Regions from separate parts of the Exiguobacterium sp. BMC-KP genome, predicted to be linked through region 3. Evidence: riboswitches for the same ligand, from Rfam matches in the RefSeq annotation. Region 3 holds a riboswitch; each other region holds the start of a gene.
What was found. Region 3 has a riboswitch for S-adenosylmethionine ahead of ADM98_RS02755 (Na+/H+ antiporter NhaC family protein). Riboswitches for the same ligand answer to the same signal wherever they lie in the genome.
Positions count from the first base shown of each region.

Region 1: another riboswitch for S-adenosylmethionine. It lies ahead of ADM98_RS15630 (methionine ABC transporter ATP-binding protein); the one in region 3 lies ahead of ADM98_RS02755 (Na+/H+ antiporter NhaC family protein).
Region 2: another riboswitch for S-adenosylmethionine. It lies ahead of ADM98_RS14660 (methionine ABC transporter ATP-binding protein); the one in region 3 lies ahead of ADM98_RS02755 (Na+/H+ antiporter NhaC family protein).

Region 1 covers NZ_LGIW01000015.1:1,908,887-1,912,160, forward strand. The annotation lists gene ADM98_RS15625 (aminotransferase class I/II-fold pyridoxal phosphate-dependent enzyme) at 1-974, shown strand, start outside; SAM riboswitch class I at 1,037-1,141, shown strand; gene ADM98_RS15630 (methionine ABC transporter ATP-binding protein) at 1,226-2,239, shown strand; gene ADM98_RS15635 (methionine ABC transporter permease) at 2,229-2,894, shown strand; gene ADM98_RS15640 (MetQ/NlpA family ABC transporter substrate-binding protein) at 2,922-3,274, shown strand, end outside.
Region 2 covers NZ_LGIW01000015.1:1,713,925-1,717,198, reverse strand. The annotation lists gene ADM98_RS14670 (PLP-dependent cysteine synthase family protein) at 1-433, shown strand, start outside; gene ADM98_RS14665 (bifunctional cystathionine gamma-lyase/homocysteine desulfhydrase) at 426-1,592, shown strand; SAM riboswitch class I at 1,650-1,754, shown strand; gene ADM98_RS14660 (methionine ABC transporter ATP-binding protein) at 1,832-2,854, shown strand; gene ADM98_RS14655 (methionine ABC transporter permease) at 2,851-3,274, shown strand, end outside.
Region 3 covers NZ_LGIW01000012.1:244,456-247,729, reverse strand. The annotation lists gene ADM98_RS02765 (alpha/beta hydrolase) at 1-423, opposite strand, end outside; gene ADM98_RS02760 (metal ABC transporter solute-binding protein, Zn/Mn family) at 594-1,571, shown strand; SAM riboswitch class I at 1,641-1,745, shown strand; gene ADM98_RS02755 (Na+/H+ antiporter NhaC family protein) at 1,827-3,137, shown strand; gene ADM98_RS02750 (hypothetical protein) at 3,178-3,274, opposite strand, start outside.

The sequences.
Region 1 (3,274 bases), on a different contig from region 3:
GACATGATTTTCTAAAACAAGCTGTCGCGCGATTTTACGCAAGCGAATTTGGTGTCACGATCGATCCGGCAACGGAAGTCGCGATTCTTCTCGGTAGTAAGGCAGGAATCGTCGCCTTACCGCAAACGATCGTTAACCCTGGGGAAGGTGTCATCGTTCCGGATCCCGGATACCCGGATTACCTGTCTGGTGCTGCACTTGCCGGTGCATACCCGATCACCTTACCGTTGCTTGAGAAAAACGACTTCTTACCGGATTATGATTTGCTCGATACGACAGACGTTGAGCGTGCCCGGATGTTGTTCCTCAACTATCCGAGTAATCCAACTGGCGCCACGGCAACAGCGGAAGCCTTCGAACAAACGGTCGCTTTCGCGGATGCGAACGATATTTGTGTCGTCCATGACTTAGCATACGGCGGTATCAGCTTCGATGGTCCGACCCGAAGTTTCTTGCAAACAGAAGGCGCAAAAGACGTCGGCATCGAGCTATTTTCGCTCTCAAAACGCTTTAATATGTCCGGCTTCCGGATTGCCTTCGCAATCGGAAATCCGTCTGTCATCTCAAGCATCGAGACGTACCAAGAACATCTCTACGTCAGTGCATTCACACCGATTCAACATGCGGCGACCGTTGCCTTAACGAGCGAACAGACATGCGTCCGCGAGTTAAGTAATCTGTATGAAACTCGCCGCGATGCGTTGTTCGCAAAACTCGATGAAATTGGATGGAGTGGACCACGTCCAGGCGGTTCATTCTTCGTTTGGCTTCCGGTGCCTGAAGGATACACATCCCAAAGCTTCACCGATCACCTGCTTGACGAAGCGCACGTTGCCGTAACCCCGGGATCGTTCTTCGGTGAATACGGAGAAGGTTATGTCCGAATTAGCTTGATTGCTGATGTCGAACGGTTGGAGGAAGCCATTGACCGAATCGGAACGCTCAACCTGTTCCGGACGCCTGTTGCGGAATAATTCTGAAAAAACATTTGACAGATGGGAATCATTTCCGTTAGAGTAAATCCCAACAGCATAACTACTTATCGAGAGCGACCGAGGGATTAGGCCCAACGACGTCCGGCAACCACCTATTAGGAACGGTGCCACATCCTACAGAATGGATTCATTCTGAGAGATAAGTTACGAAATCTTACACTTTCGTCGCTTTTTTCTGGTTGCTCTGCTACTAGGAAAAAGCGACTTTTTTTGTATGAGGAGATGAGCGGATGATTGAATTCAAACACATTACAAAACGGTTCGTCCGAGACCGGACCCCGATTTTTGCATTACGGGATGTCGATTTGACGATTCAAAAAGGAGAGATCTTCGGCATCATCGGTGAATCCGGTGCCGGTAAGAGTACGTTGCTTCGCCTGATCAACGGACTCGAGCATCCAACACAAGGAACGATCAAGGTCGACGGTGTCTCGCTCGGTGGGATGTCTAAAGCGGACTTGCGCCAACTACGACTGCGGACCGGAATGATCTTTCAACACTTCCAATTGATTCAATCACGTAACGTCGCGGATAACATCGCTTTTGCACTCAAGTCAGCTGGTGTGAAACGCGCCGATTTCCCAGAACGGATTCGTGAGCTCGTTTCGCTTGTCGGACTCGAAGGATTTGAAACGAATTTCCCGAGTCAGCTGAGCGGTGGGCAGAAACAGCGCGTCGGGATTGCCCGGGCACTCGCGAACAATCCGACCGTCCTGTTATGTGACGAAGCGACATCTGCCCTTGACCCGGTCACGACGCTGCAGATTTTGGATTTGTTGAAAGATTTGAATGAACGACTCGGTCTAACGATCGTTCTTATCACCCATGAGATCGATGTCGTCAAACAGATTTGCCACCGCGTCGCCGTCATGTCGCAAGGAGAAGTCGTCGAAGTCGCTTCGACCTATGACTTGTTCAGTCAAGCCAAACATCCGGTCACACAACATTACGTCGATACGGCACTACAGATTGAACTGCCGGAACGCATCTTGCAAGCGACACCCGGAAAAATCATCCGTTTACAGTTCACAGGTGAGAAAACTGGTGAGAGTACACTATCAGAAGCCATTCGGCGTTACGATATCTCGGTCAGTATCTTGCACGGGAAGGTCGACTACATTCAAGACGTCGCCTTTGGTGTCCTGATCGTCAGTTTGACGGGATCATCCGACCAAATCGCCCCTGCCCTTGACTGGCTCGCAACTGAACTTCATGCACTCGAGGTGATTCAGGATGTGGCTTGAACGTATTCAAATGATGTTACCCGAGCTCCTGAAAGCACTCGGTGAGACGGCATGGATGGTCGGAATTTCTCTTACATTCGCATTGGTTGTCGGGATTCCGCTCGGGATTATTTTGTTCGTCACCGATCGTGGTCTGTTCTTTCAAAACGTTGCTATCCGACGTGTCCTTGACTTCGTCGTCAACATCGTCCGGTCATTGCCGTTCATCATCTTGCTGGTTGCCCTTATTCCTTTAACGAAACTGTTACTCGATAATACGATTGGTCCGACGGCCGCGTCCGTCAGCCTCAGTGTCGCAGCAATTCCGTTTCTCGCACGACTCGTCGAAACGTCACTGCGTGAGATTCCACCTGGTTTGATCGAAGCCGCTGAAGCCTGTGGCGCAAAACCGTTACGGATCATCGTCAGCGTTCTCTTACCGGAAGCACTCCCAGGGATTATTCAAGGCATCACCCTGACAACGATCAGCCTGATCGGCTTCTCGGCGATGGCTGGCAATGTCGGTGGTGGAGGTGTCGGTGACCTCGCGATCCGATTCGGTTACTATCGCTACGATAATGTCATCATGATCGTCACGATCGTTGTCCTCATCGTCATCGTTCAAAGCATTCAAGCACTTGGCAATCAACTGGCGCGAAAAACAGATAAACGCTAATCATACATACAAAGGGAGAGTGGAATCATGAAAAAACGATATGCCTTTTTAGCCACAGCCTTACTCGGTGCAGGAGTCCTCGCAGGATGCGGAGACAGCAGTGCGGACGAAAAAGACAAGACAATCAAGATTGGCGCGACGAGCGGTCCGTATAGCGACATGGTCAAACAAGCGATTCAGCCGCAACTCGAAAAGAAAGGCTACAAAGTCGAAATCGTCGAGTTCAGTGATTATATCCAACCGAACATCGCACTCGGTAGCGGTAATATCGACGCCAACTTGTTCCAACACTCGATCTATCTCAAGACATTTTCTAAAGAAAAGAACCTCGACTTAAAAGGCTTGATCACTGTTCCGACGGCACCGATGGGACTGTACAG
Region 2 (3,274 bases), on a different contig from region 3:
CTTACCGCATATCGACTGGTTCGTTGCCGGTTGTGGTTCAGGTGGTACATTTGCCGGAACAGCGGACTTCTTAAAACAACGTCTCGGCACAAAAGCAGCGATCGTCGAACCGGAAGGCTCCGTTTTAAACGGTGGTCCCGCCGGTCCGCACAAGACAGAAGGCATCGGTACAGCAAAATGGCCAAGTCTCGTGCCGCGTGAGCTCGTTGACGAGATTCATACGATTTCTGACCGCGATGCATTTGACGCGGTCCATACACTTGCCGCTCGTGAAGGACTACTCGTCGGTAGTTCAGCAGGTGCAGCGCTCGTTGCTGCCCTTGATATCGCGAAGCGTCACCCCGGCAGTACGATCGTCACGGTCTTCGCAGACAGTGCCGAACGCTACTTAAGCCAACAAATCTTTGAAAAGGTGGACGAAACTCATGCGTAAGAAGACAGCATTGATTCATGGAGGAACAGGTGTCGACCGGGCAACAGGTGCCGTCACACCACCGATCTATCAAACAAGCACATACAAGCAGGATAAAATCGGTCAACTCAAAGACGGATACGAATACTCACGGACAGCGAACCCAACACGGACGAGCATCGAACGTTTGATTGCAGATCTTGAAGGCGGCGCACGTGGTTTTGCATTCGGTTCTGGGATGGCAGCGATCCATGCCGTCTTCCATTTGCTTGAGTCTGGTGACCACATCGTCATGACAGATGACGTTTATGGTGGAACGTTCCGCTTGATGCAACGCGTCTTACCGAAGTTCAACATCCAAGTGACATTCGTCGATACGACGGATCTTGCAGCAACGGAAGCAGCGATTCAAGACAACACGAAAATCGTCTACGTCGAAACACCAACGAATCCATTGTTGAAAGTAACAGATATCGAGGCAATCGCAACGATCGCAAAACGTCACGATCTCAAACTCGTCGTCGATAACACGTTCGCAACACCATACCATCAACAACCACTCGCACTTGGTGCAGACATCGTCTTGCACAGTGCAACAAAATACATCGGCGGACACTCGGACGTCGTCGCTGGTCTTGTCGTCGTCAAAGATGATGCGCTCGGCGAAGAACTGCACTTCATCCAAAACTCGACAGGTGGCGTTCTTGGACCGCAAGACAGTTTCTTGCTCGTCCGTGGTCTTCGTACGCTTGGTATTCGGATGGATGCGATCGAAGAAACAGCCCATGATCTCGTTGCGTTCTTACAAGCACAAGACATCGTTTCAAACATCTTCTACCCAGGACTTGCATCGCACCCTGGACATGACATCCAAGCGAAACAAGCGACTGGATTCGGTGGGATGATCAGCTTTGATGTCGGTTCAGCAGCGAACGCAGAAAAACTCGTCGAGGCAACACACTTCTTCACACTCGCTGAGAGTCTTGGCGCCGTTGAGAGTCTGATTTCCGTTCCTGCACGGATGACGCACGCGTCAATCCCAGCAGAGCGTCGGGCAGAACTCGGGATCACAGACGGTCTCGTTCGGATTTCAGTTGGACTTGAGGATGCGGAAGATTTGAAAGAAGACTTAACACGTGCTTTCACGTTCCTCGAAAAAGTTTCTGAAAAAACTGTTTGACAACAAAAATAACCCCTGCTAATATTCAGAATATATTCTACAAACTTAATACCGAAACTCTTATCGAGAGTGGTGGAGGGACTGGCCCGATGAAACCCGGCAACCGCGGATCTAATCCGAAGTGGTGCTAATTCCAGCAGACAAAAGTCTGGGAGATGAGAGCAAATGGTTTTGTGTACTGAAAAGTGCGCGCGTTTGCTCAAAAACGCGCGCACTTTTTTTATTTAGGAGGGACAGTTGTGATTCGTTTACAAGACGTAGGAAAGATTTATCGCTCAAAGCGCGGAGCGGTCGAAGCCGTTGCGAATGTTGATCTGACAATCGAGCGCGGTGAAATTTTTGGAATAATCGGTTATTCCGGAGCAGGGAAATCGACTCTGATTCGCTTGCTTAATATGCTCGAGGCACCAACGAGTGGTTCGATCCAAATCGATGGTGTTGAAATGACATCACTCAAACCAAAAGAATTACGAGGCGTCCGTAAGAATGTCTCGATGGTTTTCCAACACTTCAACTTACTCTGGTCACGGACTGTTGAAGAAAACATCATGTTCCCACTCGAACTCGGTGGCTTCCCGAAAGCACGCCGCAAAGAACGAGTCGCGGAGTTGATCCAACTCGTTGGTTTGGACGGACGAGAAGGGGCTTACCCGTCACAATTATCCGGTGGTCAAAAGCAACGTGTCGGTATCGCTCGAGCACTTGCATCGAACCCGGACGTTCTCTTATGTGACGAGGCAACAAGTGCACTCGATCCAAAAACGACGGACTCAATCCTTGAGTTACTCGTCGACATCAACCAGAAACTGAAATTGACGATCGTCTTGATCACACATGAGATGCACGTCATTCAGAAAATCTGTCACCGGGTCGCCGTCATGGAAGCCGGTAAAATCGTCGAGCAAGGTCCAGTCGCAGAAGTCTTCCGTCATCCGAAGCAAGCGATGACGAAGGAATTCGTCAAACAATTGACGTCACCATTGGAAAACGAGTTGACGTTCGCGAAACTCCGCGAACGGTACCCAACCGGAAAGATCGTTCAGTTGACGTTCGTCGGATCGACGGCGGAAAGCCCGATCCTTGCGGAAGTCATGAAAGATTCACCGGTCCTGTTCAATATCATCGGCGGGAACGTTGGTCAATCGCAGGAAGGGGCACTCGGTACACTGTTCATTCAGTTGATCGGGGAAACTGAAGCAACACAAGAGGTCATCACGAAGCTTCAAGCCAGTGATGTTGAAGTGGAGGTGGATCACCGATGATTTCATTCTTTGACAACCTAGACTGGGAGATGGTGTGGGGAGCGACAGGCAGTACTGTTTATATGACAGCAGTCGCCGGTCTTTCGACATTCATTCTCGGTCTGATCATTGGTTTATTATTGTTTGCGACAAACGAAGAGTTGTTGTTCAAGAACCGAGCATTTTATTCAATCTTAAGCTTACTCGTCAACGTCTTCCGTTCGGTTCCATTCATCATCTTACTGATCTTATTAATTCCGATTACGTTAGCGCTTTTCGGTTCATTCCTCGGACCAACGGCAGCATTACCGGCACTGATCTTGGGAGCCGCTCCATTTTATGGTCGAATGGTCGAACTCGCGTTACGCGAAGTCGATAAAGGTGTCATCGAGGCAGCTGAATCGATGGGCGCGACGAAGTTCCAGATCATCTATAAAGTCT
Region 3 (3,274 bases):
TTCCTTGTTTAAAAAGCATAGCGCATCCCGTACATCCTCCAAGTTATCCGGAAAATAACTGCCGTCTTCGAACAAACGATAATCGATACTACAAACGGCAACTCCGAGTTCAAGTAGGCGATCAACGATTGGGCTAAAGCAGAACATGTCCTCGCGCTCACCACGAACGAATGCGCCACCATGCGCGTAGATTGCGACCGGAAACGGTCCTTCTCCTGGCGGATAATAGAGATCGAGTTGTAAGGTGCGGTCTCCCACTTGTTTGTAGGTGAGCGTCCGCGGTGCGAGTTGTTTTTCTGTGAGTGGCAAGGCGGGTTCAGTCCATCGAAGCAGTGCCCCATAATTGTTCCAAATGCTTGCTCCCGCTGCTGCCGTCGTCAATAATGCAGCTCCCCCCATTAGCCATGCAGTTTCACGTTTCACTTGATCACCTCCAATAAGACGTACCAGTTTCTTCACTTTATTACTCTTTTACCCCGTTTTAAAAGAAGTCGAACGTCTCGGTATTCCTACTTGACGCCTCCCGTACGTTCCGCTATAGTGAAAAAGTCCAAATCGGAACAATTACGTTTTAAAAACGGAGGTAACACATAATGAAAAAAGTCATTCCCGCTCTAACGGTCGCATTTGCGAGTGCAAGTCTCCTCGCAGCTTGCGGCTCAAACAGCGATTCGTCGACTTCAAATAACAAACAGACAGAAGTTTATACATCAACGTTCGCAACCGCTGCTATTGCTCGTGAAATCGGCGGTGATCAAGTCAGCGTCAAGATGATCGTCCCACCTGGAGCAGACCCTCACTCTTATGAACCCACCTCAAAGCAACTCACTGAAATCGCTAAAGGTGACCTATTCCTCTTGACAGGTACGACACTCGAACCGTATTCGAAAAAAATCCAAGAGAGCTTAAAAGGCACGGACGTCCGTTTCATTGAGACGAGTAAAGACGTTACCTTACTAGAATCGGATGCTACGCTTCACGCTCATGAAGAAGAAGGACATGATGATCACGCAACGGATGAACATGCGCATGAAGAAGAAGGACATGATCATGGAAAATATGATCCACACGTCTGGCTCGATCCTATCAACGCGAAAGCAATGGCACGTTCGATTACAATTGCTCTATCAAAAGAAGCACCAAAAGATAAAGCAACATTCGAGAAAAACTTAGAAGCCTTCGACCAACAAGCTGATGAGTTAGACGAACAATTCAAGCAAGCCGTCGCTGACGGATCGAAAAAAGAATTGCTTGTCACGCATGCCGCTTATGGTTATCTTGCAGAACGGTACGGATTTACGCAACTTCCAATCGCCGGAATTTCTCCTTCCGATGAACCCTCACAAAAGCAACTGGCTGCTTTAGTGAAAGAAGCACGCATGCATGATTTGAAATATATCGCATTCGAAGAGACTGTTTCCCCGAAGGTCGCGCGCGTCATCCAAAAAGAAATCGGAGCTGAATCCGTGACGATTCATAACCTAGAGTCGGTCACGAAAACGCAACAAAACAGTTCTTATTTCAAATTGATGGAAGAAAACGTCCAGACATTGAAACAAGCACTTCAGTAAAGTACAGTTGACACGCGTTACTCAATGCGGTACGGTAAGAAACGTGTTTTACAACAATTGAATGACTTCTTTTTATCGCGAGAAACGGAGGGACTGGCCCGATGATGTTTCGGCAGCGGACGATTTGATTCGTACTGTGCCAAATCCAGCAAGCGAAAGCTTGAGAGATAAGAAGAGCGTCTTTATTTTATAAAGACCTCCTTCTTTCTTGCGAAGGGGTCTTTTTTTGTATTTTTGAGAAACGAGGTGTCAACAATGAATGAAACGATTACGCCTAACAAATGGGCACTGCTTCCTCTCGTCGTATTCCTGGTCCTCTTTATCGGTGCCGGAATCTTTTATGACGACTTTTACAAATTCCCGATTCTTATCGCCGCTTTGATCGCTTTAATCTTTGCTGCAATCACAACGAAAGGGAGTATCAACCAGACCGTCGAACGGATTGCGACTGGTGCCGGGAATCCTGATATCATGATCATGGTCTTCATCTTCTTATTAGCCGGTACGTTTTCTGGTACTGCAGAAGCGATCGGTGCAATCGATGCAACCGTTAATGCTGCCTTGACGTTCTTGCCTCCCTCGCTCCTCATGAGTGGTCTGTTCATCATCGCCGCCTTCATTTCGATGGCAATGGGAACATCAACTGGAACGATTGCTGCACTTGCTCCCATCGCCTTCGGTATTCATGAAGCGACAGGTATCAATGTTGCCATCGCAGCGGCAGCTGTCGTTGGTGGATCGATGTTCGGAGATAACTTGTCATTCATTTCCGATACGACGATTGCTGCCGTTCGGACACAAAAAACGAACATGCGCGATAAATTCCGAACGAACTTCATGATCGTTCTCCCGGCTGCCATCTTGACGGTCATCCTACTCGCATTCGTGTCTGGTTCTGGTGACGTCGTCGAAGCAAAAGCATTCGAGTTCTATAAATTGATTCCGTACCTTGCCGTCATCGTACTAGCGATCTTTGGCGTCAACGTCATTCTTGTTCTCATCGGTGGTACGTTACTCACCGGCATCATCGGTATGATCGACGGTAGCTTCGGCTTAAGTGGATTCGTCCTCTCGATGTCCGAAGGGATGTTAGGAATGGCTGAGATTTCAATTTTGACACTCCTCATGGGTGGTCTCGTCAGCTTGATTACGTTCAACGGCGGAATTGCTTTCTTAAAAGAGACGCTGACACGCAAGATTTCACAACGTCGTGGTGCTGAATTCAGTATGGCAGCACTCGTCAGCGCAACAAACCTTGCGACGGCAAACAATACGATCTCGATTTTGGTCGCTGGACCACTAGCAGCTGAAATAGCAGATACGTATGAAGTTGATCGTAAGAAATCGGCGAGTATCCTCGATATCTTCTCTTGTGGTATTCAAGGCATCATCCCGTATGGAGCACAGCTTTTGATTGCAGCGGAGTTGACGAAGACGGCTTCTCCTGAACTGATTCCGTATCTGTTCTATCCGTTCCTACTCTTCATTTGTGGATCAATCGCCATCTTCTTCGGATTCCCACGCATGAAAAAGACATCGACGAAGCAAGAAAAAATTTCTTCTTAATCGACAACAGGTCCGATCGTCATGATCGGACCTGTTTTTATTATTTTTTCTGCTTTGCTTGTCTTTCTAAAATCAAATAGGCGATTGCCGGAAGTGGAAATTGAACGAGTCCAGCTCCTCCCCAAACCCATGGATTA